4 regions of the Shimia sp. R9_3 genome follow, and region 4 is predicted to be linked to each of the others. Evidence: riboswitches for the same ligand, from Rfam matches in the RefSeq annotation. Region 4 holds a riboswitch; each other region holds the start of a gene.
The links. A riboswitch is a leader RNA that binds a small molecule or an ion and turns the genes downstream of it on or off. The one in region 4 is predicted to bind cobalamin.
Positions count from the first base shown of each region.

Region 1 (7,251 bases), on a different contig from region 4:
CTGGGCCGTGGCGAGAGCGCAGCGGATGATGAAGTGGTTGTTGTTGAAACAGCCTCCAATACAGCGGTTTTGGAGGCGGCCTCTCTGAACGAGCAGACACTTGGTGAGTATGGCACCTCGGTCGGGATTTTGCGCAAGGGTCTGTCCATTCGTCAGCAGGGCACATCGTTCCTGATGGCGGTTCAGGCGACGTCGGAAAGCCCGCAAAAGGCGGCGGCGATTTCCAACACGGTTATGACGGAATATATTCGCGTGCTTGCGGATAAACGTTTCCAGACGGCAAGTCGTTTCACCGGCTGGCTGGAGGGTCGGGTTGAGGAGCTTGCGAGCAACCTTGAAGATTCCGAGCGTGCCGTTTTGGAGCTGCGCAGCGTTATGGAAGCGGATGCTGACAACGGTGCTCGTCTGGACCAGCAGATGCAGGAATTCACCACCAAGCTGGTGAACGCGCGGGCGGAGCTGGCGCAGGCAGAGGCGCAGGTGCGTCGGGCCACGCTGGTGAATGAGCAGGATGGCCCGCTTGCAACCGCGAATATTCTTTCCAACGATGCGATTTTTGAGTTCCGACGCGCGCTGGTGGATCTGCGCCGCGAAGAGGCTGAAGCCTCGCTGAGCTTTTCAGATGAGTCCGCGCGAATGGATTCGATCCGCCGCGCGATTTCCAAAACCGAAGCTGAGCTGGCCAATGAGGTTGAGAACCTGATTTTGCAGCTCAACAACCGCGTGGAGACACTGCGGCTCAACGTGCGCACGTTGGAGACCAGCCTGCGCAGCTTTGAAGGATTGAACCTTGAGCGGTCGCGCCAGCTGATCGAGATGAACCAGCTGCAGCGTGTGGCCGACATTAACCGCCGTGTGTATGAGGATTTCCTGGGGCGGTATCGCGAAATCAGTGAGTTTCAGGAAATTCCGATCTCCGATGCGAAGATCATCCGCTATGCCTCACCACCCAGCAGCCCGTCTCACCCGCGCAAGAAAGTGGCGGCGATCCTGGCTCTGGTTGGCGGGCTTTCGCTGGGAGCGGCTTTGGCCTTCATGCTGGAGTGGCGGCCCAGACGGCTCTCTGAGCCGAGGCAGGTGTCGCGGGCAACCGGATTGCCGGTGTTTGGCAACACCCCCCGCTTGAAGAAGATCCGCTCGGCTGAGAAGCTGCTTGCACAGCTTTCCAATGATGAAGCCTTTGCGCAGGCGGCGTTGAAGCTGGCGGATAACATCAATCTGCACAGTGAGCGATCGTTGAGGTCGCTGTTTGTGACCTCCTATGATGCCAACCAAAGCCGGACCAATACGGCGATCTTGCTGGCCTGGGCCAATGCGCAGCGCGGTCGGAAATGTGTGCTTGTCGACGGAGATTTCCGCACCGCACAGCTGACAGATAGTTTTGGTCTGAATGAACAGGCGAATTTCTTGTCCGCCATCCACAGCGACAAGCCTTTGAGTGAATGTCTGGTGGTGACGGATACGGCGGATGGGTTTGACTGTATCGGTGCGGAAGTATCGGCGGCGGATCCCTCTGTGCTCTACAGCTCTGAGCGGATGCAGGACATGATTGCCCTGCTGCGCAAGGTTTATGATGTGGTCATCATTGATGCGCCAAGTCTGGAGGACAGCTCCAACAGCTTTGCCGGTTTGAATTCGCGTGATCTGGGGATTTTCACCATCGAGACCAATAAGATGACACGCGATGGCATGAACCGCAGCCTGAACATGTTGAGAGATATGGATCTGGGCGGCGCGGGCATTGTCCTGAATGGCGCCAAGTGAAGCGCAAAGCTGAGTGGTGGATGCCTGAGTGCAGCTGCCCCGTCTCTGTGCCCCGCGTGACATGTGTTTTGATCCAGACATAGGTGCCGAGTGAAACCGATTTCCGCCGCAGATGCTCAGAAGACATCCTGGGATGTCATCCTGGTTGGGACGAGCTTTGCCTCCTGTTTTTTCGCCTATAAGCTGAAAGGGCGCGGCCTGAGGGTTCTGTTTCTGGAGCGCGGTCCGTTTATTGATCACGATACCCAGCTGGAAACCCGCGTTCCGCATCCAACAGGCGGTGTGGCGCAGGAAAACAGCTCTGGACAGCGCAAGGACTGGACCGTACGGCATCAGTTTGGCGGCTGCTCAAACTGTTGGTGGGGGAACACGCCGCGTCTGCAGCCGAGCGATTTTGAGTTGTTTTCAAGATATGGCGTGGCGCAGGACTGGCCGGTGTCTTACGGCGACATCGAGCCTTACATGGTGGAAGCGGAGTATCTGATGGATATCGCCGGTTCCGATGAGGCTGGATATGCGCCCCGGAGTGCCCCGTTTCCGTTTCCGCCGCATGCGCCAACGCGGGCGGAGCGCAAGCTGTTTGCCCAAGAGCCCAGCTGGCAGCCGATGCCCTGCGCGCGCTCCAATGGGGGGCGACGCACCACCTGTTGTGTGTCTGGCGCCTGCAACCTGTGTCCGGTGGATGCAAAATTTACGATCCTCAATTCGCTGGAACTGTTTGAGGATGAAGGGTTTCATTACCTGCTGGATGCGGAGTGCCGCACCGTGGAGACCGCTACGGGGCTCGCCACCGGTGTTGTGGCCCAGACGACCGAGTTGGGGCCGATCACCTTGCGGGCGGATTTTGTCGGGCTTGGGGCCAACCCGATCTTCAACTCGGCAATACTGCTGAGATCAGGTATTGGCTCTGATCTGGTGGGGCGTGGGCTGCATGAGCAGGTGGGGCAATTTGTTTGGGTGAACATCCCGTTTGACAACTATTATGGCGGCACCTCGCTGACCGGGATGGGTTACGGATTTTATGATGGGGAGTTTCGTCGTGAGGCGGCGTCTGTTCTCATTGAAAGCTGGAATGCGCCTCCGTCTTTGCGCCTTGAGAAGGGAAAATGGCTGCAGCGTCTGAAGTTGAAGCTGGTGGCCGAAGATTTGCCGCAGGAGCAGAACCGGGTTGTGTTAAAAGACGACGCGCCGACGATTTTGTGGTCCGGGCACAGCGCCTATGCCTATGCCGGCCTGGCGCGGGCGCGTGAGCGTGTGTCCTCACTGATTCCGTTCGAGCATGAGATTGTCGGCATCGGGGGCATTGAGCCGACGGAAGCGCATATTATCGGAGGCACGCCGATGGGTACGGACAGCAAAACCGGTGTGGTGGACAAAAACCTGCGGGTCTTTGGTGTCTCCAATTTGGCCTGTCTTGGGGCCGGGACCTTCACGACCGGGGCGGCTGCGAACCCGACGCTCACCCTATCGGCGCTGTCGCTTTATGCGGGAGAGCAGCTATGAGTTTGAGGCGGCGTGCGTTTTTGGTGGGGGCAGCCGGTCTGGCGGGGGCGGTTCTGGTGCCTTTGACGCTGGGCGGCACCACGTCATTTCTGCGACGCACGCTGAAGGATCACTTCGGCCCCGAGGTGCTGAAGCTGGCGGGCATCGATGAATTTGTTGACGAGTTCGCCGCTTTGGCCGGGGAGGATGATCCGGCAAAGAAGATCGTGGCGGAGATGTACTTTGGCTGGCATGGGGATCGCGTGAAAATGATCGGCCCGGCCAAGGCGATACAGGAGCGGTTTCTTTTCACAATCCTGCACCGGAGCAATATCATCGCGGTTCAGCAAGGCCGCGCGACAGAGTTTGAATACGGGTCTGTTGATCCTTGGTCGCCGGTGTGCGGGCTCTACCTTTCCGCCTTCGCTGATGAAACGCTTTAGGTGAAGCGCCGGTGTGCGGCTGGCCATTTTTCTGAAGGTGATAAGATCTTGCGCCGAGATGGCGGTGATGTGGATATCTTGGGCAGATATCCACAGAAACTTTGCATCCATCAACAATAAATCGAAGTCACAATGCCGCTATATATTGACACTATGTGGTGATCACACCCTATATAGGGGTGCTTCGGTTCTTTCGATTCCTGTCGAAGGCTAAGAGGGAAGCCGGTGAAATTCCGGCGCTGCCCCCGCAACTGTAAGCGGATAGCAAGGCTGAATATGCCACTGGGGGGCATCCTCGGGAAGGCCAGCCAAGCGTTGATCCGCTAGTCAGGAGACCTGCCGAAAGTGCAAAATGATGACCACGAACGGAGGGTTCGGGGGCGCGCAAGAAGTGGTGCTGCCACTCTGCGTCCTCGGCTTTGACAAAAAGAAAGAGGACAGATGAGCATCATCGTTTATTCCAAACCCGCTTGTGTACAATGCACCGCCACCACACGTGCGCTGGACGCCAAAGGCATCAGCTATGATGTGGTTGATCTGACGCAGGACGACAGCGCGCTGAGCCATGTGACCGAGCTGGGCTATCGTCAGGCGCCGGTGGTTGTGGCGGGGGCGGATCACTGGTCGGGCTTCCGCCCTGACATGATCGCACAGCTGGCCTAAGGGAGGTGAGCCGCCAATTTCCGGCGCTTGTCTACTATTCCTCAAAATCGGGCAACACCCACCGGTTTGTGACGCGGCTTGGTATTGAAGCCGCGCGCATCTCGGAAGATCCCGACGCGCCGCTCCCTGACCCCAAAGAAGCCTTTGTTCTGATCTGTCCGACCTATGCAGATGGGCAGGGGCGGGGGGCAGTGCCCAAACAGGTGATCCGTTTTCTAAACGACGCCACCAAACGCGCCCACCTTGTTGGGGTGATCGCCACCGGCAATCGCAACTTTGGCGCCACCTATGGGTTGGCCGGGCGCGTCATCGCCGAAAAATGCAATGTCCCGCTGCTCTACACGTTCGAGCTGGCAGGCACCGAAACTGATATTTCCCGCGTCCGTGCGGGGCTGGAAAAGATTGGGAGACCGCTATGCTCGACAGCACAGTGAACGAGCAGGACTATCACGCACTCAACGCGATGCTGAATCTGTATGACGCGGATGGCAACATCCGCTTTGACGCGGATCGCATGGCGGCGCGTCAGTATTTCCTGCAGCATGTGAACCAGAACACCGTTTTCTTCCACTCGTTGGATGAAAAGCTCGGCTATCTGGTGAGCGAAGGCTACTATGAAGAAGCGGTTCTGGATCAATATTCCAAGAACTTCATGCGCGCGATCTGGGAAGCGGCCTATGCCAAGAAATTCCGGTTCCCGACCTTCCTTGGCGCCTTCAAATATTACACCTCCTACACGCTGAAAACCCGTGACGGGCAGCGCTTCCTGGAGCGCTATGAGGACCGTGTGGTCATGACCTCTCTGGCGCTGGCGCGTGGGGATGAGGATCAGGCCATGGCCTTTATGGAAGAGATTCTGGAGGGCCGTTTCCAGCCGGCCACACCGACCTTCCTGAACGCCGGTAAAGCCTCCCGTGGCGAGCTGATCTCCTGCTTCCTGCTGCGTCTGGAAGACAATATGGAAAGCATTGGCCGCGGCATCAACTCTGCACTGCAGCTCTCCAAGCGGGGTGGCGGTGTGGCGCTTTTGCTGACCAACATCCGCGAGCACGGCGCGCCGATCAAAGGCATTGAGAACCAGTCTTCCGGTGTGATCCCGGTGATGAAGCTGCTCGAAGACAGCTTTTCCTATGCCAACCAGCTGGGCGCACGTCAGGGCGCAGGCGCGGTCTATCTGAACGCGCACCATCCTGACATCATGCGTTTCCTCGACACAAAGCGCGAAAACGCAGACGAAAAAATCCGCATCAAGACGTTGTCTCTTGGCGTGGTGATCCCCGACATCACCTTTGAGCTCGCTAAGAAAAACGCCGATATGTATCTGTTCTCTCCGCATGACGTGGAGAAGGTCTATGGCGTGCCTTTCTCTGAGATCTCGGTGACCGAGAAATATGAGGAGATGGTGGACGACAAGCGCATTCGCAAATCCAAGGTGAACGCGCGCGAATTCTTCCAGACCATTGCCGAAATCCAGTTTGAGAGCGGCTACCCTTATGTGATGTTTGAAGACACGGTGAACCGGATGAACCCGATTGAGGGCCGGATCAACATGTCCAACCTCTGTTCGGAAATTCTTCAGGTGAATGAGGCGTCTGAGTTCAACGAAGACCTCGGCTATGCCAAGATGGGCAGCGATATTTCCTGCAACCTCGGCTCGCTCAACATCGCCAAAACCATGGACGGCAAAGATCTGGGCCGTACCGTGGGGGCCGCGATCCGTGCGCTGACGGCTGTATCTGAAATGTCCGCGATCGACTCCGTGCCATCGGTGCGCAAAGGCAATGATGACAGCCACGCCATCGGCCTTGGCCAGATGAACCTGCATGGCTTCCTTGCGCGTGAGCACATTCACTATGGCAGCCCGGAAGGCATTGAATTCACATCGGTTTACTTTGCCGCTGTGGCTTTCCACGCGATCCGCACCTCTTGCGATCTGGCGCAGGAACGCAAGGCTTCTTTCAAAGGGTTTGAGCGCTCTGACTATGCCTCTGGTGTGTTCTTTGACAAATACACCGAGCAGGACTGGTTGCCGAAAAGCGATAAGGTGAAAGCGCTGTTTGACGGTGTGGATCTGCCCACTCGTGAGGATTGGGCCGCGCTGAAGGCTGACGTGATGAAACACGGGCTGTTCAACCGCAACCTTCAGGCCGTGCCGCCGACCGGCTCGATCTCCTACATCAACAACTCGACCTCATCGATCCACCCGATTGTGTCCAAAATCGAGATCCGCAAAGAGGGCAAAATCGGCCGCGTCTACTATCCAGCCGCCTTCATGAACAACGAGAACCTCGAGTATTACCGTGACGCCTATGAAATCGGCCCCGAGGCGCTGATTGATACCTACGCGGCGGCCACCGAGCACGTGGATCAAGGCCTGTCTCTGACCCTGTTCTTCCCGGCCGAAGCCACCACGCGCGACATCAACCGTGCGCAAATCTATGCCTGGAAAAAAGGCATCAAAACAATCTATTATGTGCGTCTGCGTCAGGAGGCCCTTGAGGGCACCGAGGTGCAGGGCTGCGTATCCTGCTCGCTGTAAGGGACGTCAGACATGAAAGACATGATCGAAACCCACATCCCCCGCGCCATCAATTGGAACCGTCTGGAGGACGACAAGGACCTTGAGGTCTGGAACCGCCTGACGGTGAATTTCTGGCTGCCGGAAAAAGTGCCGCTGTCCAATGACATCCCCAGCTGGGGCACGCTGACCGACCATGAAAAACAGCTCACCATCCGCGTGTTCACCGGGCTGACGCTGCTGGATACGATCCAGAACTCTGTGGGTGCGCCTGCGCTGATGCCCGATGCGATCACCCCGCATGAAGAGGCAGTGCTGACCAATATCGCCTTTATGGAGGCGGTGCATGCGCGCAGCTATTCCTCCATCTTTTCAACGCTT
Region 1 is NZ_JAGHRP010000007.1:121,885-129,135, reverse strand. Features, by position in the region: gene J7412_RS17175 (exopolysaccharide transport family protein) at 1-1,764, shown strand, start outside; gene J7412_RS22115 (GMC family oxidoreductase) at 1,855-3,267, shown strand; gene J7412_RS17165 (hypothetical protein) at 3,264-3,689, shown strand; cobalamin riboswitch at 3,858-4,048, shown strand; gene nrdH (glutaredoxin-like protein NrdH) at 4,131-4,352, shown strand; gene nrdI (class Ib ribonucleoside-diphosphate reductase assembly flavoprotein NrdI) at 4,358-4,786, shown strand; gene nrdE (class 1b ribonucleoside-diphosphate reductase subunit alpha) at 4,768-6,891, shown strand; gene nrdF (class 1b ribonucleoside-diphosphate reductase subunit beta) at 6,904-7,251, shown strand, end outside.
Region 1: linked by a shared signal. The riboswitch ahead of nrdH (glutaredoxin-like protein NrdH) and the one ahead of J7412_RS07120 (DUF1636 domain-containing protein) in region 4 are both predicted to bind cobalamin.

Region 2 (7,097 bases), on a different contig from region 4:
CGACCGAAGACGAAGACTGGGATTTCTGATGTCCCGCGACACACTTGCGCTTGTGAAGGAATGGCATGAGGCCTTTGATGTGCCTGTGGTTGACACACCTGCCATTCCCCAAGAGCGTGCGGAGATGCGTCAGGACATTCTCGAAGAAGAGGTGGCCGAGCTGCGCGCTGCTATTGCGGCCGGGGATATGGTCGAGGTGCTCGATGCGCTGTGTGACATTCAGTATGTGCTGGATGGCACCTTTCTGGAGTTCGGCCTGCATGGGTTGAAACCCGCCGCCATGGCCGAGGTGCATGCCTCCAACATGTCCAAGTTGGGTGCCGACGGCCGCCCGGTGCTGCGCGCAGATGGCAAGGTGCTGAAAGGGCCGGATTTTCGGCGGCCTGATTTGGGGCGGGTTTTGAAGGATGGGTGAGTAAGAGGTAGGTTGGTTAGTGGCTTAGGCTCGAACGACTTTAAACAAGCAGCAGAGTAATCAAGACGAAACTAGGGTTTGCTAAGAAATTTCTGACGAAGTTGGAATGGTAACGACAGCCGTAGTCAGTATATCTCCTGCGACTTTACCATTCGGCTATTCCCAGTGAGACAAACAGGAACCCTAATACGATCATGCCAATTATCGACAGGATAGCGATAGTCTGCGCTGCTTCTTTGTCGTCTTCATGAAACAGAATTTGGCCACCGCATTTCGGGCACGGCTTCCGCCCCATGTTTTTAAATGTTCGTCTAGTGACCCAGCCACACTGGGAGCACCGACCTTTCATTTTATCTCCGGAAGACATCGACAAGCCTCTCGTTTGCTAACACTACTCCTACACAGGAAGCGTTTGGATGCAATCAAAGCAAGCATTTTCATTGCATCAGCAACCCCTAGTAGATAAGGGTCACGCCGCTACAAAACATTGGGCTTTCTAAAAATGCTGACTTTCGCTTTGCAAAGCGAAAGTGGGGATTGCTGCAAATTCTTCTCTGTAGTCAATCGAAACACTTCCAGAACACCATCGCCTCAAAAGCCATAGAACACAAAAAAAGCCCGGCATGTCTGCCGGGCCTTTCTGTGAGCCCGAGAGCGGGGGGCTCAGACCTCTACTGCCACTTTGCCAATCGGGTTGGAGCAGCAGGCGAGGATGTAGCCGGCTTCGATGTCGTCGTCCGAAATGCCGCCGTTGTGAACCATATGCACCTCGCCTTCGGTCTTTTTGACCTTGCAGGTGCCGCAGACGCCGAAGGTACAGCCTGAGGGGATGTTGAGCCCGACCGAGCGCGCGGCGGCGAGCACGGTTTCGGTCTCGGCGACTTTGGCGGTGACATCAGACGTGGCGAAGTGGATTTCCGCCTTGCGGTCCTCGTCAGGCACCACATCATCCAGCGCGGGCTGTTCGGCCTCGGTTTCCACCGGCGCGCCAAAGCTCTCCTGATGGTAGTTGTCCATGTCAAAGCCCAGACCGGCCAGCGCTTCGCGCACCGCGGTCATGAAGGGCTCTGGCCCGCAGCAATAGACCTCGCGGTCAAGATAATCCGGCGCCATCAGGCCCAGCATCAGCTGGTTGAACTGCCCCTGATAGCCCGTCCAGGGGCGGTAGGGATCGGGCTCTTCGACCACAAATTTGAGATCCAGTCCGGGGGTGCGGCTGGCCATCTGTTCAAGCCTTTGGCGGAAGATGATTTCCGAGGGGCGCTTGGCGCAGTTGATGAAGACGGCGTCCAGTTCCTGGCCTTCGTCCCACATGCAGGTGGTCATCGACATCATGGGGGTGACGCCGGAACCTGCCGAGATGAAGAGGAATTTCTTCGCTGTGCTGCCCGCGTTGGTGAAGAGGCCTGCCGGTCCCAAGGCTCTCAGGCGCATGCCGGGGCGCAGGTTGTCGAGCATCCAGCGGGTGCCGATGCTGTCAGGCTGTGCCTTTGCAGTGATGGTGATCGAGCGCGGGCGTGAGGGCGAGGAGGATATCGTGTAGGTGCGGTGCACCACGCCTCCCGGCTGACCCGGTGCGGGGATTTCCAGGGTCAGGAACTGCCCCGGATCATAGGCGAAGAGGGCGCCGGATGGGGCGCGGAAGGTGAAGCTCGCCGTGTTGGGCATTTCCGGCACGATGGAGACGCATTCCAGCATCTCGTTGTCCTGCCAAACGGTTGCGGTGGTCTGAAGATCTTTCATCACATCACTCCGCAGCAAGGGTGTTTGGGGTCAGGTGGCTGGCCAGTTTGGCGCAATACCATTCAACAAACTGCAGCACGCCGGATTCCTGTGTCGGGGAATAGGGGCCGGGCACATAGGCGGGGCTGTTGATGCCCTGCTGGTTGTCCTCGACCACGCGGCGGTCTTCATCGTTGGTGGCCATCCAGACTTCAGTCAGGCGCTTGAGATCATAATCCCGGCCTTCCACGGCGTCTTTGTGCACCAGCCATTTGGTGGTGACTTCGGTCTCGGTCGGGCTGATCGGGGTGACGCGGAAGACGATGGAATGGTCTGCGAGGAAGTGGTTCCAGGTTGTCGGGTAGTGGAACTGCAGCAATGCGCCAGCATCAGCGAATGGCACGCGTCCGAGCCACGGACGTACGGCGGTTTTGCCATCCATCGTGTAGCTTTCCGCGCCTTCTTTTAGCGGCATGCGCGCCACGCGGTATTGGCCTTCTTCGCTGAGGTGGAAGTTGGAGGGCAGACCGGCGGCTTCGCAGCGGTCAAAATGGGCCTGCAGGTGGTCAGGTGTTTCGCCACCTTCGCCAATGCCGGTCACGCTGGGGTCATCGGGGTAGGTGCGGCACAAGGCCGGGTGGTTGCCGCCACAGTGGTAACATTCACGATTGTTTTCCCAGACCAGCTTCCAGTTGCCGTTTTCGACAATGGAGCTTTCGAATGCCACTTTGGCATTGCCCAGATCATGAGCCTCCAAATAGGGGTGCACGGTTTCTGCGAAGGGTGCGAAATCAGGGGCTTCGTCTGCCAGACAGATGTAGACGAGACCGGCGAGCTCCTGACAATGCACGGTTTTCAGGCCATGTTGCTTGGGGTCAAAATCCGGCCCCATGTCGCGCGCCCAGAGCAGCGAGCCGTCCAGCTCATAGGTCCACTGGTGATAAGGGCAGACCAGCTTGGGGGCATGGCCCTTGGCAGCTTTGCAGATCACCGAGCCGCGATGGCGGCAGGTGTTGTGAAAGGCGCGGATCTGATTGTCGGCACCGCGCACAATGATGACGCGGTAAGCGCCAACATTGTAGGTGACGTAGCTGCCTGCTTTCTCCAATTCGCAAGACGGAATGGCAAACAGCCACTCGCGATAGTGGATGGCTTCAAGGTCGGTCTGAAAGATCTCGGGATCTGTATAGAAGGCTTGCTCTAGAGCATGACCCGGGTTTCGACGCGCCAATAGGGTGTGAATGTTATTCAAATCTGGCTCTCCTGCCGCACCCCGCGGCCTTGCTTGGGGCAGATGGCACAGAGGCTTGCGCAGGCGGGATGAGGATCGCGCCCAGACAGAAGCCTCCACCGCCACCCGCGGTTTGACGTTTGCAAGGCTGGTTTCCGGACTTCGAAGCGGCTTTCACCTGGTTTTGGCACCTTCCCGGGATCCTCCTCCCAGTGGTCGTTTGCCGAACCTCACCTTCGTTACCGTTGCGGGGGCAGTGCCGGTATTTCACCGGCTTCCCAATTCTCCATTGCCGGACAAACCGGCAACAGCACCTCACGCCCGCAAGATATTTTGAAGTCGGATTGCCTCTAAAATTTTTGCGACCTTTCCGGTTGCAAAACAGACATTGGCCCGATCGGGGGTAAATTTTCGAAAGAAGCCGTGGGATTTTCTGAAAAAATGATGCGCAGGATGGGCGGGTTTCGGCCAAAAAATGCGCATCTAGGCCTTTGCGGGGCGTAGGGGCTTTAGAATGTGAAGCCGAGCAGGCCGAGGCTGAAGATCAGGATCATCAGGCCGGTCAACATCTGCAGCGCAGGCAGCATGGTGGCCACGCCGTGCAGGGAGCCCGATGACATCACAGCCAAGCGGCGGGCAGCAGTGCTTGAGACCGCCACAAGACTTGTCAGGGCGGCGGTGCCCAGCCCCATAACCACAACGGCCAGAGCGCCGGCGGTTTTGATGTCCATTTGCCACGCGATGACCAGCAGGAAAACGGCGCCGGTGCAGGGCCGGATTGCAATGCTGAGGATCAGCGCGATGGCCTCTCTGACAGATGTAAGGCGGGCGGCTTCCTCAGCCGTGGGGCCATGGGCGTGACCGCAGCCGCAGTCATCACGAGCGTGGTCATGGGAGTGATCATGGTGGTGGCTGTGCTTGGCCGTGCTTTTGGGAAGCGCGCGCGCACCTCGCCAGATGATCGCGAGTCCCACACAGGAAATGGCGAGATAGCTGGCGGGGGCCAGAATGTCCTCGGTCCACCCTGTCATCTGTTGCGCGCTGGCCTGCACAATGGAGAAACCGCCATAGACCAAGATGATCGCCCAAAGTGCCTGTGCGAGGCTCGAGGCCACGGCGAGTGACAGCAGGCGCATGGCGGAGACTTCTGTACCGAGCCCCACACCGCCAACGAGATATTTGCCGTGCCCCGGCCCCAGCGCATGCACAAAGCCGTAGGCGGCGGTTGCGCTGAGAAGCGCAAAATAAGCGCCCGGCTCGCCCATTTTCAAAGCGCGGACTGTTCCGGCCATCTGGTTTTGAAATCCACGCTGCGCCTCAACCGCCCAAGCGGAGACCGAGGAGAAATCCACCATCCAGAAGACCGCAAGCGCCAGAGCTGCGATCACACAGAAAGACAGTATCACGCGCATATGAGGATGATCCTATCGGCAAATTCTTTGCCTACATTGGGGATGCTCGGGGTCTCTTCCCGGCTGAGCAGCGCCAATGAGGCTTGCAGGCTGTTGTTCTTGAGCGCTGGGTTGAAGGGGATCACCTCAGCGCGGCACCCTTCTGCTGGGCCCAAGAGTTCGGGCGTGTCGGTGATGGAGAATGCAAAGAAATAGGTGGACTCATAAAAGGCGACCTCTGCTGGGGACGCGCCCAGCGGGAGCGCCGTTTTGAGATCGCGTGTGAAGGTGAGCTGCAAGCGCCCGTCAATCAGCTGCGCATCGAGATCTCTGGGCCAATCGAGAGAAACACGTTCGCCATGCACTGACAAATGGGCGGAGCCGTTGAAATCCAGAGGCCAATTGCTTCTGATGCGGATGAGTTCTTGTCGGTCCGCTTCATCCAAGGAGCCTTCGGCGTTGAGAGACATGTCGTAGGAGGACAGTATGTAGAGCGTCTCAAAGGCATCGTAGAGCCATGTGACGTTGAGGGCAGTCAGGCGGTGTTCCGCGTCAAACACGAAATCCACGCCGCCGTCGACAAAGACATGCGGATGCGCCTTGGCTTGCGGGCTGAGCCCGAAGAGCAGGCAGCAGAGTGCCGTGATCAGAACATTGTGTCGAAGCACAGTGAAGGCGCGACGCGAAGGAAGATGTCTCAAGACGGTATCGCCTCAGTCCTTGAGGTTGCATGTGATGAGAGGCCTTTGGACCCCTTGTCGCCTAATATCTCTCAGGTTGCGACGTGATCAAAGCCTTCTTAGGGGCAAGCGCGATCAAATTTCCTTTTGCGGATCAAAGACCGGGTCCAGAACCAACACAGAGCGCGTTTCGCCAGTGCCTTCGATGGGAGGCGAACGGTGGAGCAAGCCGGATTGCGGGGTTTCCGGCCAGAGCGTGCCGCGCAGGACGATGGGCGCGCCAGTGGGAACTGTGAACACCCGGTTTGGCTCTTCGCCGTTGGGAGAGATCCCATATTGCGTTCCGGTGCCACGGTAGGTGCAGACGAGGCGGGCCGTCACCGCATCTATGTGGAAGCGACGGCAAGCGTTGGTGGTGATGATGTCAAAGCGTAACCGCAGATACGGGGCGTTCAGGATATTGGCAAAGGCCATCGCCATCTCGGAAACGTCGTCGATCAGAAGCGCGCGTTCCGGGCAGTCGGGCGTTCCTGAGAGGGCACAGACCTGCAACAACGTGTCTTTCACCCGATCCGCACGCAAGACCACCCGCGCTTTTGGCAGGTGATCAGGGGGAAGAGATTGCATCCATGTTGTCAGCTCCGGCGCCATTTGCCGCCGCCAGAGCACGGCGGCGCAGCCGGGATGGTGAATGGCAGAAAGGGCCGCCAGATTTGGGGCCAAGCCAACACCAATTGAGGCGTCTTTCACCACCTCGCGTGAGACACTCATGCCACGTCCTCAACGCGGCGCCAGCCGGGGAAAGGATCCGGCATGTCCAGTGGGAGCGCCTCTGGTCCGGCTGCGGCGATCACGGGCAGTAGGCAGCCATCAAGCTTGGCCTTAAGCGCAGGCCAGTCGATGTTTGCGCCGATGAACACCAGCTCCTGACGGCGATCACCCCATGGCTCCACCCAATGCTGTTTTAAATACGCTTGTGCGGACGCATGTTCGGGCCAACGCTCTTTGGGCACGGTGGCCCACCAGGTGCCCATGGGTTTTACGCTGGACAGCGCGCCTGCCAGCGAGAATTCTGCAACCCATTCCGGGCGGGTGGCAATCCAGAAGTGGCCTTTGGCGCGGATCACACCCGGCATTTCGCCGTTCAGGACCGCGAGAATTTTCTCCGGAATGAAAGGTTGGCGAGCGCGGTAAACATAGCTGGTGACGCCGTATTCTTCGGTTTCAGGTACGTGATCGGCAAAGCCGTAAAGCTCTTTGGCCCACATGGGATGTTCATGTGCTTTGTCAAAATCAAACAGACCGGTATCGAGAACTTTCTCTGCGGTCACTTCGGAGTGGTTGGTCTCAATGATTTCGGCATCCGCATTGAGACTGCGGATGATTTTGCAGGCGGCATCGACCTGTTCAGGTGTCGCATCAGCCACCTTGTTCAGGATCACCACATCGGCGAATTCCATTTGATCGGTGAGCAGATGCACCAATGTGCGTTCATCTTCCTCTCCCATGACTTCGCCGCGATCGCGCAGAAAGTCGTGGCTGGAGAAGTCTTTAAGCAGGTTGACCGCGTCCACAACGGTGACCATCGTGTCCAGCCGGGCAACATCAGACAGGCTTTCGCCGTATTCATCGCGGAAATCAAAGGTTGCGGCGACGGG
Region 2 is NZ_JAGHRP010000007.1:114,193-121,289, reverse strand. Features, by position in the region: gene nrdF (class 1b ribonucleoside-diphosphate reductase subunit beta) at 1-29, shown strand, start outside; gene J7412_RS17140 (nucleoside triphosphate pyrophosphohydrolase family protein) at 29-415, shown strand; gene J7412_RS17135 (hybrid-cluster NAD(P)-dependent oxidoreductase) at 1,079-2,158, opposite strand; gene J7412_RS17130 (aromatic ring-hydroxylating dioxygenase subunit alpha) at 2,163-3,389, opposite strand; cobalamin riboswitch at 3,497-3,701, opposite strand; gene J7412_RS17125 (hypothetical protein) at 3,878-4,780, opposite strand; gene J7412_RS17120 (DUF1007 family protein) at 4,771-5,460, opposite strand; gene J7412_RS17115 (DUF1826 domain-containing protein) at 5,575-6,210, opposite strand; gene J7412_RS17110 (GTP-binding protein) at 6,207-7,097, opposite strand, start outside.
Region 2: linked by a shared signal. The riboswitch ahead of J7412_RS17130 (aromatic ring-hydroxylating dioxygenase subunit alpha) and the one ahead of J7412_RS07120 (DUF1636 domain-containing protein) in region 4 are both predicted to bind cobalamin.

Region 3 (7,251 bases), on a different contig from region 4:
GAAGCGGCCGCGCGCCTCGGCAGCTTTACCGCCGCTGCAGAAGAGACAGGCCTCACCCAACCCGCAATCAGCCAGCGTATCTCGCAACTTGAAAAACTCCTCGGCACGCAACTCTTCTTGCGTCAAAGCCGCACAATCACGCTAACCGTGGAAGGCGAAACCTGGCTGCCCCATGTGCAATCCGCCTTTCGCACGCTCAGCGACAGTTCTGAAATGTTGTTTTCTAGAGGCCGCTCCCGCCTGACAATTCTGGCAAGCCAATCTGTGATTTCCATGTGGCTTGCGCCGCGACTGGCTCAGATGACTGTGGCAACAGGCGCGCAGATTTCACTCCAGTCCTTTGTTTTAACCGGACAAACCTCAACGCCTGACAGTTCCCTGCAAATCCGCTATGGCGCAGGAGACTGGCCGCATCACTACAAACTTCCGCTGTTCAGAGAGGCGCTCGCTCCGGTCTGCGCACCGAGCCTTGCCTCAACTAACTGGCACCACCTGCCCCGCATCGCCTGTACTGGGCCACGGCCGGACTGGGACGTTTTTGCCGCGCGGTTTGGCATTCCCTCAACGCCCATACCGCAGATCCGGATCGACACGTTGCATGGCGCCATCGCCGCTGCCAAAGCGGGCCATGGCATTGCACTTGGTTCCCTCCCGCTGTGCGAAGAAGACTTGCGCTCAGGCGCGCTTCAGCAACTGGGCAATGACGTCATGGAGCACCGCGAAACCTACTGGCTTTTGGCATCACGCGAAGCGATTGGGCGCAAACAATGGGAAGCGCTGTCAGAAGCCATCGTGTCGGCTGTGTAGTCCGCGCCTAGTCATCGCTTCAGCAACAGCACAAACGCGACCCCGCCAATCAGCCCCGTCACGATCCCAACCGGAATATCTTCAGGCGCCATCACAGTGCGGGCGACAATGTCGGCCCAGAGCAGGAAAATCCCACCAAATATCGCCGACAGCGGCACCAACCGGATGTAATTGCCACCAACAATCAGCCGCACGATGTGGGGCACCATCAGACCCACAAATCCGATCATACCGGAAAAGGCGACCATCACGCCGGTGATCAGTGCTCCCACCACAAAGACAGTCAGCCGAAATCGGGCCACCGGAATGCCAAGAGAGCTTGCGGTCTCATCGCCAATGGTCATCGCATTGAGTTGCGGTGCCTGCAGCCAGAGCCACAGGCTACAGGGCACCAAAATGGCCAGCGGATAGATCAGATGCGACCACTGCGCCAGCCCCAAACCTCCAAGCATCCAGAAGACAACCGTATGGGTCGCCTTCGGATCACCGAGAAAAATCAATATGTTGGCGCAGGCCATCACAACAAAGGAGATGGCCACCCCGGTCAAAACCAGCCGGTCTGCACTCATCGCCCCCGCCCATTTTGACACCACCAAAACGCAGAGCGTCGCAATCAAAGCCCCTAGGAAGGCCATAAGCGGCACGGTCAGAAGGCCAAGGAACAGGCCTGTGTGCAGCAAAGCCAAAATGGCTCCAAACGCCCCTCCGGATGAAATACCTAGCAGATGCGGATCGGCCAGCGGATTGCGGGTCACTGCCTGCAACGTGGCCCCCACAACAGCCAGACCGGCCCCGACCATGACCGCCAAAAGCGCGCGCGGAAAACGGATTTCCCAAACGATGGCGGCGCGCCCTTTTGACCAGGTCGGATCGCCGGACCAGACACCCAGCTTATCCAGGAACACACCCCAAACCGTGTCGATGGGCACCGCAATAGCGCCCATCGAAATCGCAAAAGACAAGGACACTCCCAACGCAGCAAAGCTGCCAAAAAGAGCCATCCAGAAAGAGACGTTTTGTCGGAAGTGGTCCTTGTTCATTTAGTGGCTTGCCACACCTTCAGAGCCCCAGAAGCCTTCGGCCAGCTTCTTCACGGCTTTGATGTTGCGCGGACCAGGGGTCGCCTCGACATATTCCAGCACAACAAAACGGTCGTTCTTCACCGCATCCAGTTCGGCAAAGGCTGGGTTGTTCATCATGAACGCGCGTTTTTCTTCTGCGGTGACCTTACCGTAGTTCACAATCACAACCACTTCAGGGTTGCGCTCGACAACCGCTTCCCAAGTGACCGTGCCCCAGCTTTTCTCAAAGTCGTCCATGATGTTGGTGCCGCCAGCGGCCTCAATCATCGCGGTTGGCATGGCATAAAGCCCTGCGGTGAAAGGTGTGTCTTCGCCGCTGTCATACACAAAGACGCGCAGCGGCTCGTCCGCGGTTTCCAGGCCGTCGGTAAACGCGGCCAGCTCCGCCTTATAGCCATCCACAAGCGCTTCGGCCTTCGCTTCAACATCAAAGATTTTGCCGAGGTTGAGCAGGTCGTTGTACATGTCGTCCATGCTAACCTTGGCTTTCTCGCCGATATGGATGCAGCTTTCTGTTAGCTCGTAGACGTCAATGCCAAACGGCGCGAGGGTTTCGGGGGTCACATCGCCGCCGACCTTCATGCCATAGTTCCAACCGGCAAAGAAGAAATCAGCATCCGCGTCAACCAGCACTTCTTTTGACGGATATTTTGCGGAAAGCTCCGGCAGCTCTTCCACGCCAGCACGCATCTCTTCATCCAGCGTCTTCCAGCCTGAAATACCGGTGTAGCCGACCATGCGATCTGCAAGGCCAAGCACCAGCATCATTTCGGTCAGGTTCACATCGTTGGAGATCGCAGCCTTTGGCGGCGCATCAAAAGTGACGGTGCGGTTACAGCTTTGCACGGTGGTTTCCGCCGCAGCGGTTTGGGCTGCAAGGATCAGCCCGAGGGTGAGAGTGCTCTTTTTCATAATGGGTCCTTTGTTGAGCTTTGTTTTTATTGAAGTCGGAAAGTGAGGTGGGGCTTCTGGCTCAGGCTGAGCTGTTCGCGTTGCGCCTGAACCTGAAACGTGTCGGAGACAAGCGCGTCGTTCAGCACATCCACCGGAGCGCCAAATCCCTGCGGACGACCGTCTTTCAAGACAAGGATACGATCACAAACATCTGCCGCCAGATTGAGATCATGCAGCGAGGTGACGATTGTCAGATCCAGATCTCGGATCAGCTGCAGCACCTCAAGCTGATGGCGGATGTCCAAGTGATTTGTCGGCTCATCCAGCACGAGCAACTGCGGCTCTTGCGCAAGCGCGCGCGCAACCATCACCCGCTGGCGTTCGCCTCCTGAAAGCGTGGAAAGGCTCCGGTCGGTCAGATGCTGCAGCTGAAGACGCGCCAGCGCCCCGTCAATCACATCCGCATCGCGCTTGCCCGGCGTGGACAGGCCAAGCCGATGCGGCACACGCCCAAGCGCCACCACTTCCCGGACCGTCAGCGCAAAATCTGACGGTTGTTCCTGCAGAACAGCTGCTACTTTGCGGGCCACGGCACGCGGTGCCATTTGGCGCAGCGAGTCACCACCAAGCAGGATGTCGCCCGACAAGGGGCGATTGTAGCCGTAGATCATGCGCAAAAGTGTGGTTTTGCCGGCACCGTTTGGGCCAACAAGCCCCATCACCTCGCCCTCCTTGAGGGTGAAGCTTGTGTCTTCCAGCAGCAATGGGTCGCGCTTGCGCGGTGCCCAGCTCACATTGCGCACTTCCAGCGCCGCCGCGGTCATGACACACGCTCCATGCAATCCTCGATCGCCAAAATGGTCGCCGGAACACGCGAGAGGCTGGACGCGCACAACATATCCGGCACCTCCACCGGGCCGCCCCAACCGTCATCCAGCGCATCATGCTGCCGGGCAAACTCCATCAGCGCGTCAATGTCCTCATCAGGTGTGATATCGCCAAAGAGATAGGACGCACTGCGTGTTGCGTGATAGGCCACCGTGCAAGGGCGATCACAAGCGGCCACACGGGCCGTGCCTGTGATCTCAAAGTCCTCGGCGATGCTGTCCCCGGCTGCGGCAATGGCCGTCCGGAGCTTCGCAATCAGCTCATAGCCCGGCTTGCAGGTTTCGCCTTTGTGGCGACAGGACGTACAGACTGTGATGCGATGAGTGGGTGTTCGGTTCATTTCGCCCTCCGCGAAAGCGCGGGGCGAACAGGGAACCAGTCATGTCTGCGGCATAAGCCAAAAGAGCCATCTTGGCCTCCTTCCGGGACACCCCGCCCGGGTTGAGTTACGTTTGATGATGGCAGGTCTCCTGACTCGCGGTGCTTGGCTTCCCCACCTTCCCGGGCTCTGGCCCAGTGGCATTTGGGGTTGCTCACCGCCTACAGTTGCGGGGGCAGTCACGGACTTGGCGCATATATCGCCGCACCGTATTCCCTTTTATCCGGCGCTGATGCACCAGATACCATCACGTGCAGCAATCCACGATGCGCGTCATTGAGTCAACTCCATCTGGCACAGTGAGGCGTGGTCCGAAGCGAATTGGTGACGTGACGTTCGCACCCCGAGACAACTGCTCACCGCCGGAGACCTGGACAGAATGCCTTCGTCCTTTTCACACAATTTTCAGTTTTACCGTTATTTTGCTGCACTTTAATCTCCACCTTCCAACCACAAATTCAATTTGCAGCCCCCACTGCCAGTTTAACTCTTTCTTCTCCAGATGACGTTAGGACAGCAAACGCGCGACACTGACCGATGGAGCCTCAAAATGAGTATCACCAAGATCACTCTCTCATTCAGCATAGCATTTTCCGGCTTGATTGCCCTTGCACAGCCATCAACAGCGTCGGGGGTCAAACCTGATCACGTCTACCAAGTGACCGAAGCGCTGGTACAAGAACTTCAGGTCCTGAATCAGGAAAACTTCACCAAGAGCGCCACCTCGGCGACACCAGATGATGACGCGATGCCAAGACACGTGCTGTTTTTGGCGCGCGACCAGTGGCGCAAAGTTCAGCTGCTCCGCTTTATGAATGGGCTAGAAACCCACGGTCTCAATCAGGTCAAAGTCCACAAAGTGACTCCGGCAGAGGTCAAAGAGTTCGTCGACCAGCTGCTGATTGAGGCACAGGATCTCCGCCCGACTTACGGACTTGAGGAGAGCACCATCTCCGTCGATCTCCAAAGCGGCAAGAAACCCAAAGATGTTTACGGCAGCCTGCTCAGAGTGTCTGGTGAGCTCAAAGCGCTTGGCGTGCCCGCCACTGTGCCAAACGACGTTTTTCGCGTGGCCGTGAGCATCCGCCAGTCCCTGAGCGCCGTTCTGGCAAAACAAGGGCTCTCCATCAACGAATCCGATCTCGCAGCCGAATCCGGACGCACCCCATCAGAAGCCTACCATGCGGGTTTGTCACTTCTTCAAGATCTGCAGTCTCTCTCCGAAAACGATCCGGCGTTTGCCGTACCCGGCAAAATCACCGTGCCTGCAGCCCAATCCGGTCCGATCTCACCCGATGATGTGATTGTGGTGCTTTCGCGCGCCTATGCAGACACCATGGCGCTGATGAATGCTACAAACGCAGCCCCGCATGTGGTCTTCGCCCCCTACGAAGGCGGCAAAACCCCGTCTGATGTCTACCGCGAAATCAAACATGCACAGCTGATCTTGGCCGCGCTCACCAAGCCATCCATCTAAGCGTTCCGAGGAGACCAGAAATATGAAAATTTCGAATGTAACCTCCGGAAAACGCCCCTTCACCGGAAAGTTCCAGATGCGGCTGGCCACTCGGATTTTGGCATGGGTCATCGGGCCGATGATCCTCTTGTCCGCCATTGTGGTGATTTCAATCTGGAACGCCCATGTGCAATCCTCAGGCCTCCTGTCACAAAAATCCCTCATCGTAGACAGCAACCGCTTGCTCACACAGAACAGCAACAACGTCACCAACGCTCTGCTGAACATCAACCGCGCCATGGTTCAGATGGAAAACACCCGCCGCGCCAACCTGGCGGCTGATCGCTTCGCCCCTGAAGACGAGGCCGCAAAACGCGCGGATTTGCAAAAATCCATTCGGGCCTACCTGAAAGGCATCATCGGGTTTGCCTCCGCCATCGAGCGCACGGGTTTGCCAACCGATCAGTTGGAAAAGCACATCCTCTACCTGACCAGAGCCGCAGGGCAAATTGATCGTCTCGCATCGCTCTATACCGTCTCAAACAGCCGCACCCTCCGGCTGGCCAGCGCCGGAGATTTTCAGGCCGCCCGCAACAACTTCCGGTTCGAAGAGCTCTTGAAAACCAAAGCACTGCGCCGCAGCCTCGATGAGGCCAGCATCCAGTTCTCAGCTCTGTCTGACCGTTTGATGCTGGTGCAATCCGAAGTGACCGAGGCGCAAATCGCAGCGGCCAAAGCGGATCAAAAGCAACGGGAAACCCTGTCCTACATCGCTCTGGCCATAACCGCCTTTGTCGCCGCCACAGCCGCCCTCGTATCGGTTCATTTCGGGATCATTCGCCCCATTCGCGCCGTCCCTGCACTCATTGAGCGGGCCGGACAGCAAGAGAGCGGGGAACAGAGCGCGGATACAGCCACCCGAAACGATGAAATTGGCGACATTCTGAATGCGGTCTCTGCTTTTGGGACGCGCATTGAGCAACAGCAGCAACTTCAACAAGAAGAGGCAGAGCAGCGCTTTGCCGAACAAAAGTCCGCAGTGGATGCCATCGGGTCCGGACTGTCCCAACTGTCACAAGGCGACCTCTCTGCGCGCATCGCGCACGAGCTTCCCGAAGGTTATCAACAGCTTGGACATGACTTTAACAACGCCATAGAGCGGCTATCAGAAACCGTGCGTCAGGTTGTCGACTCCACGATTTCCATCTCCAACGGTGCGTCTGAAATCAATCAGGCCTCCACAGGCCTCGCCCATCGAACCGAAAGCCAGGCTGTGACCTTGGAAGAAACCGCCGCCGCGCTCGCCACGATGACAGAAACCGTCCGCACCACCGCCGACAATGCCCGCAGCGTGGAAGAAAACACACTCGGCGCGCAACAACAGGCCGAGGAAAGCAGCAAAGTGGTCCATGATGCCGTTGAGGCCATGACCAACCTGCAGCACACCTCCGATGAGATCTCTCAAATCATCGGTGTGATTGATGACATTGCGTTCCAAACCAACCTCTTGGCTCTGAACGCGGGCGTAGAAGCGGCCCGTGCCGGTGAGGCTGGCAGAGGCTTTGCGGTTGTGGCATCCGAGGTGCGTGCGCTGGCGCTCAAGTCTGCGAACGCCGCATTGCAGATCAATGCCCGCATCAAAGACAGCGCGCATCAGATCGAAAATGGCGTCGACCTTGTCAGCCAGGCAGGCGACGCGATCAACGGCATCTCGACCCGCATCAACGAAATCACGCAACTGATTT
Region 3 is NZ_JAGHRP010000007.1:105,925-113,175, forward strand. Features, by position in the region: gene J7412_RS17075 (LysR family transcriptional regulator) at 1-807, shown strand, start outside; gene J7412_RS17080 (iron ABC transporter permease) at 819-1,808, opposite strand; gene J7412_RS17085 (ABC transporter substrate-binding protein) at 1,848-2,801, opposite strand; gene J7412_RS17090 (ABC transporter ATP-binding protein) at 2,828-3,607, opposite strand; gene J7412_RS17095 (DUF1636 domain-containing protein) at 3,604-4,011, opposite strand; cobalamin riboswitch at 4,114-4,314, opposite strand; gene J7412_RS17100 (hypothetical protein) at 4,601-5,527, shown strand; gene J7412_RS17105 (methyl-accepting chemotaxis protein) at 5,550-7,251, shown strand, end outside.
Region 3: linked by a shared signal. The riboswitch ahead of J7412_RS17095 (DUF1636 domain-containing protein) and the one ahead of J7412_RS07120 (DUF1636 domain-containing protein) in region 4 are both predicted to bind cobalamin.

Region 4 (7,251 bases):
TCATAGCCCTCATTGCCCACCTGCGCACCCAGCGCAGTCAGCCAGGCCCGGCGGAAGCCATCATCGCGGAACATGCCGTGCAGATAGCTCCCCGACACCTGCCCACCCGCAGAAACCGCGCCCTCATCACGCCCGTCCACCTGCGCAAAGGGCCGCGCCCGATCCGGCCCATCCGTGCGCCCGATGTGGATTTCATAGCCCCGGAAGGCCTCACCAGAGGCCACATGCACGGCCTCGGTTTCCGTCAGACGTTTGTCCGGTGTCATCACCGTTTCCACGTCCAAAAGCCCAAGACCTTCGGTCTCTCCAGCCGGGCCTTCGATGCCCTCAGGATCTTGCACAACCGCGCCAAGCATTTGATATCCGCCACAAATCCCAAGAACATGGCCACCGCGCCGCACATGCGCCGCCAGATCCACATCCCAGCCCTGCTCGCGCAGAAACGCCAGATCGCCACGGGTGGATTTGCTGCCCGGAATGATCACCACATCCGCATCGCCGGGGATCGGCTCCCCCGCCCGCAACATGGTCAGCGACACGCCCGGCTCCTGTGCCAGCGGGTCCAGATCGTCAAAATTCGCAATCCGCGACAGCCCCAGACAGACCACTTTCAAGCCGCCGTCACGTTCGGCGTTCTTGATGTCAAGCGCATCCTCGGCAGGCAATTTCCACGCCTCCCCGAAATAGGGCAACACCCCAAAGCCGTCCCAACCGGTCGTTGCCTTTATCAGATCATAGCCATCATCAAATAAGCTTGGATCACCGCGAAACTTGTTAATCAGAAAGCCCACAACCAGCGCCGCGTCCTCTTCCGAAATCACCGCCTGCGTCCCGACAACCTGCGCAATCACGCCTCCCCGGTCGATGTCTCCGGCCAGCACCACGGGCACCTCTGCGGCCTGCGCAAAGCCCATATTGGCGATGTCTCCGGCCCGCAGATTGACCTCCGCCGGGCTGCCCGCGCCCTCAACGATCACCAGATCACTATTCGTTTTCAAACGGTTAAAGCTCTCAAGCACCGCCTCAAGCAGCTGCGGCTTGAGCTTGGCATATTCCCGCGCCTTCACCGTGGTCAGCCGCTTGCCCTGCACCACCACCTGCGAGCCCACATCGGTTTCCGGCTTCAGAAGCACCGGGTTCATATCCACAGTCAGCGCCTTGCCGCAGGCCAGCGCCTGCAACGCCTGCGCCCGTCCGATCTCGCCCCCGTCAACGGTCACAGCCGCATTGTTAGACATATTCTGCGGCTTGAACGGTGCCACAGACAGACCCCGCCGCGCCGCCGCCCGGCACAGCCCCGCCACCAGCATCGACTTGCCCACATTGGAGCCCGTGCCCTGAATCATAATTGCCTTGCCCATGGCTCAGCCCTGTTTTGGGAGGAAGGCCTCCACCGCCGCAGAAGCGATGACAAGCACGTTTCCGTCATCGGGATTTGTCACATTCATCCCCCCAAACACCGCTTTCACCTCCGCGCGCCCGCGGGGCAAATTCTTAACCAATGCGTCACAATCCACCTCTTCCGGCGCCTGCACCCCCACCGTCACCTGCACCCGCATCTCTTTGGGATCCTTACCTAAAGCGGCAAACATCGGGATGGCAGAATGGCGAATTGCATCCTCGATCGCACGGGCCGCAGCCTTGGTGTAATCCTGCCCGTATTGGTCGTTGCCCATGCCCATTTCGATGATGAAACGCTGCTCGCTCATGCCGCGACCTCCACATCCAAAGCCACCGAAATCGCCACATTGGCCATCACCGTCGGGTTGCCGCCGTCCGTGCGCGGCACGTCCAGCCCGCCTTTGACCGGCACAACCGTCACCTGCCCATAAGGGAAGATCGCCGCAATCACCGCAGTGTCAATCTGCTCCGGTTGCTGCACCGCCACCTCAACGGTGATGATCATCTCTGATTTGTCTTTGCTAAAAAGCTCCGCCAGATTGATCGAATTGTGCCACAGCGCGTCCTTCACAGCGCGGCTCGCCGCCTCGGTGTAATCCTGGCGTCTGAGCGAAGAGCCCATGCCAAATTCGGTGAGCAGACGTTTGATCGCCATCAGAATTCCACCCCCGCCTGCGCCTTGATGCCATCGCGGAACGGATGTTTCAGCAGGGTCATCTCTGTCACCAGATCAGCAGCCTCAATCAGCTCCGGCTTAGCATTGCGGCCGGTCAAAAGAACGTGAGTCATCGCAGGCTTTTCGCTCAGCAGAAAATCGACCACGTCGTCGATGTTGAGATAGTCATTGCGCAGCGCGATGTTGATTTCATCGAGCATCACAAAGCGGTTCTCCGGGTTGCGGATCAGCTCCTTGGCCAGTTCCCAGCCTGCTTCTGCTTTGGCAATGTCGCGCTCCCGGTCCTGCGTCTCCCAGGTAAACCCTTCCCCTGACACATGAAATTGCACTTCTTCTGGGAAATGCTCTTCCAGAAAGGCCCGCTCCCCCGTGGCCATCGCGCCTTTGATGAACTGCACCACAGCCACCGGCATGCCATGTGCAATGCAGCGCATAATCATGCCAAATCCGGAGGAGCTTTTGCCTTTGCCCGGCCCGGTGTGCACGATGATCAGACCTTTTTCTTCGGTCTTTGTGGCCATCATCCTGTCTCGCGCCGCTTTGATTTTGGCCATCTTGGCCTTGTGGCGTTCGTTCTGATCCGTGTTTTCAGACATTCCTGCCCCTCCGTTCGCGCTTGACTTAGCCGCAATCATTGCCCATTCGGGTTGTCGCTGGTTTCTGCTCGATTTGAGCAGGTGAAAAGGGAATGTGAAACGGGTCCAACGTCAAGGCCCAAAGCGCAGCCGCCCCCGCGACCGTGACCGGAGAGGTCCGCCACAGCCACTGGAGAAATCCGGGAAGGCAGGAGGACCACCAGAGCCCAAGCTCTGAGATCCGCAAGCCGGGAGACCTGCCAGCGCAAATGACATAAACCGGACGGGGTGTTTCGGTGTCGGGCTCTCCACAGATGTCCCGTGTTTGCCCCGTCCCTGAAAAGGGACCAGATCTGATGGCTGATGCAAATGCTCCAGTCGAATTGCTTGTCTGCACCACCTGCCGTGCCGGCCAGCCAACCGACGTCGAAGGGCCGCGCCCCGGTACGCAATTGTTTGATGCGCTCACCGCCTCAGACCTGCCGGAAAACGTGACGGTGAAAGGTGTTGAGTGCTTTTCCAACTGCGATTTTGGCTGCTCGATCACCGTGCGTGGCGGCGATGAGCGCTGGACCTATGTCTATGGCAATTTCACCGGTGCAGAAGACGCGGAACTGGTCGCGGACGGCGTGAGCAAATATGCCGCCACCGCTGACGGGCTGGTCCCGTGGCGCGAACGCTCCACCCATTTCCGCAAAAACTGCATCGCCCGCATTCCCCCACTGGAGATCCCCGAATGAGCACTCTTGAAAAACTCCCTGTCACCGTCATCACCGGTTTTCTGGGATCCGGCAAAACGACACTCGTGCGCAATCTGATGACCAAACCACAGGGCAAACGCCTTGCGGTGATCGTCAATGAATTTGGCGATGTGGGTGTGGACGGCGAGATCCTGAAATCCTGCGCCATCCCGGATTGCCCGGCGGAAAACATCATGGAGCTGGCCAACGGCTGCATCTGCTGCACCGTGGCGGATGATTTTATCCCCACCATCGAAGCCCTTATGCAGCTTGAGCCGCGCCCCGAGCACATTCTGATTGAAACCTCCGGCCTGGCCCTGCCAAAGCCGCTGCTGAAAGCCTTTGACTGGCCCGATATCCGTTCCAAAATCACCGTGGACGGCGTGATCGCGCTGGCCGATGCCGAAGCGGTTGCCGATGGCCGTTTTGCCCCTGATGTGGCCGCAGTGGATGCCCAGCGCGAAGCAGATGAAGGCTTGGATCACGAAACCCCGCTTTCCGAGGTTTTCGAAGATCAGATCAGCTGCGCGGACATTGTTCTTCTGACCAAACCGGATCTTGCAGGCCCCGATGGTGTGGCCAAAGCCAAGGAAATCGTGCTGGCCGAAGCGCCCCGCCCTCTGCCAGTGGTCGAAGTGGCCGAAGGCGAAGTGGACCCGCGCGTGATCCTCGGTCTGGAAGCCGCCGCAGAGGATGATCTGGAGGCTCGCCCCTCCCATCACGATGGGCACCACGACCACGAACATGACGATTTTGAAAGCGTTGTGATCGACGTTCCAGAGCAGAGCGATCCCGCAGCTTTTGCCGCCAAGATCGAGAAAATGGCCAAAGATCTCAACATCCTGCGCGTCAAAGGCTACGCCGCCGTCGAAGGCAAACCCATGCGTCTTCTGGTGCAGGCTGTGGGCGCGCGCGTGCGTCATCAGTTTGACCGCCCATGGAAGCCCGAGGAGGGCCGTCATGGCCGCATGGTCGTGATTGCGGAACATGATGACGTAAATGTGGATGCGATCCGCGCCGCTCTGGTAGACTAAACGCCCATGCATGTAGTCTTTCGCGAAAGCCACGGTCTTGATGAGGCCGAAACCCCAATGGATCTGGGTCAGTCACCGGCTGACCTTGTGGTGCTGTCGTTTTCCGACAGCGATCTGGGGGCTTTCGCGGCAGGCTGGCATCGCAGCAACGGCGATCTGCCCACGCTGCGTCTTGCCAATCTGACAGCGTTGAAACACCCGCTGTCGGTCGACACCTACATTGAGCAAACGCTGTCTGGTGCCAAAGCCATCCTGATCCGTCTGATTGGCGGCATCTCCTACTGGCAATACGGTATCCAGCAGGTACAGGCATTGGCGGCGGAAAAAGGCATCGCCCTTGCGGCGCTGCCCGCAGACGGGCGGCCGGATACACGGCTGGATGAAGTCTCCACCCTGCCAGTGTCCACCCTGCACCGCCTGACCCATCTCTGTGACACCGGCGGAGCGGTTGCTGCCCAGGCCGCACTGGCGCAGCTGGCATTGGCCGCAGGGCTCTATGCAAAGCCGGTCATGGGCTCCAAAGCGCTGCCCGATCACGGCGGCTGGACACCTGAGACGGGCCTGTCTGACCCGCTCACCGGGCGCGACGCTGCAAAGCCGCTGATTGCCCTGACCTTCTATCGCGCCTACGTCAGCGCCGCTGACACCGCGCCGATTGAGGCGCTGTTTGAAGAGTTCCGCGGACGTGGTTTTGATGTGGTGGGCCTGTTTGCCCCCTCTCTCAAAGTGCCCGCCTCCGCCGCTTGGCTGGCGGACACCCTCCGCGATCTGAAACCCGCCGCGATTGTGAACGCCACCTCTTTCTCCGGCAAAGGCGCAGATGGCACCTCGCCTCTGGACGCGACCGAAGCACCGGTCTTTCAGGTGGCGCTCGCCACCTCCCGCAAAAAAGCCTGGGCCGAAGCAGAGCGCGGCCTTGCACCTTCCGATCTCGCCATGCACGTTGTGTTGCCAGAGGTCGACGGCCGTCTCTTTACCGGTGTGAGCTCCTTCAAAGAGCCCGGTAAAAAAGACGAAGCGCTGGAGTATTCCCGCTTTGCCCACCGCCCGTTGCCTGACCGCATCACCGCCATTGCGGATAAGGTCGAGGGCTGGGTGCGGCTGGCACAAAAACCCAATACAGACAAACACCTGGCCTGTGTGCTGTCGACCTATCCGGGCAAAGACTGGAACATGGCGCACGCCGTGGGGCTTGACCCGCTTGCCAGTGTTGAGGCGATCCTGTCAGACTTTGCCGAGGACGGCTTTGACACCGGAAACGGTGAGGCAGCGCCTCTTGCAGACGCCCTGCTTGGCGAAACGATCTCTTGGTCGCTGGCTGATTACAAAGCGGCACTGACATCTCTGCCGGAAACGCTGCACGCAGATCTCACAGAGGCTTGGGGCGCGCCGGAAGATGATCCAACCGTTTCTGAAGATGCGTTCACCTTCAAAGCCACAAAACGCGGCAACATCCTGATCGCCCTGCAGCCAGAGCGCGGCACCGATCAGATCCGCGAAGACGAATACCACGATCTCTCCCGCGTGCCGCGCCATTCCTACGTGGCCTTTTACCTGTGGCTCCGCCAGACACAGGGCGTTGACGCTCTGCTGCACATCGGCGCCCATGGCACGCTGGAGTGGCTGCCCGGCAAATCCGTGGCCCTCTCCGGGGCCTGCTGGCCCGAGGCGCTGATTGGCGACGCGCCTGTGATCTACCCCTTCATTGTGAATGACCCCGGCGAGGCGGCGCAGGCGAAACGCCGCATCAACGCGCTCACGCTTGGCCACGTGCCGCCACCGCTGAAAGCCAGCGCGACGCCACAGCGGTTTGCCCGCCTTGAAACCTTGCTTGATGAGTTCTCAAACGCCGACGGGTTAGATCCCAAACGCCGTGACCGCCTGCAATCGGACATCAAAGACGAAGCCGAAGCCCTTGGTCTGCAATCAGAACTTGGGCTGGATGACGCCACCTCTCTGGCAGAGGCGATCACCCGCATCGACACCTTTGTCTGTGACATCAAGGAAAGCCAGTTTGGCGATGGCCTGCATGTGTTTGGCCGCGCGCCGACCGTCAAAGGGGCGTTTGACGCCAGCGCCTCGGCTGATGCCGAACGCGCATCCCTGACCCGTGCTCTGGCCGGCAAACGCATCGAGGCCGGCCCCTCCGGCTCGCCTTATCGCGGGCGCAAAGACGTGCTGCCCACGGGCCGCAATCTCTTCACCACCGATCCGCGCTCTGTGCCCTCCCGCTCCGCCTATGCGCAGGGCGTGAAATTGGCCGAAGAGCTGGTGCGCCGCCACCTTCAGGAAGAGGGCGACTATCCCAAAAACCTGATCGTCGATCTCTGGGGCAGCGCCACCATGCGCACAGCAGGCGAAGAATTTGCCATGGCGCTGCACCTCTTGGGCGCAAAACCGGTCTGGGACGAAGGCAGCGAGCGGGTTTCGGGCGTTGAAATCCTGCCCATCGCCCTGCTCGAACGCCCCCGCATTGACGTCACCCTGCGTGTCTCGGGCCTGTTCCGCGATGTCTTCCCAACGCTGAGCACCCTCTTTGGTCAGGCGGTCAAAGCTCTGACAGACCGAGACGAAGCCGCCGATTGGAACCCGTTTGCCGGTCGCATCACCGCGCCACGGGTCTACGGCCCCGCGCCCGGCAGCTACGGCCTTGGCATGGGCCACGACGTCGAAAACTACTCGGAAGAAGGCCGCAAAGCTGCTGGCGAGGCCTGGCTCAACGCCTCCTCTTATGCCTTTGATGGCGATAAGATCACCAAAGACGCGGATGGCATTCGCGCGCTGGTGGGCGCCGCTGACAGCTTTGTGCATTTGCAGGACATGCC
Region 4 is NZ_JAGHRP010000002.1:547,911-555,161, reverse strand. Features, by position in the region: gene J7412_RS07140 (cobyric acid synthase) at 1-1,361, opposite strand, end outside; gene J7412_RS07135 (Lin0512 family protein) at 1,365-1,709, opposite strand; gene J7412_RS07130 (Lin0512 family protein) at 1,706-2,056, opposite strand; gene cobO (cob(I)yrinic acid a,c-diamide adenosyltransferase) at 2,056-2,673, opposite strand; cobalamin riboswitch at 2,715-2,932, shown strand; gene J7412_RS07120 (DUF1636 domain-containing protein) at 3,009-3,392, shown strand; gene cobW (cobalamin biosynthesis protein CobW) at 3,389-4,426, shown strand; gene cobN (cobaltochelatase subunit CobN) at 4,433-7,251, shown strand, end outside.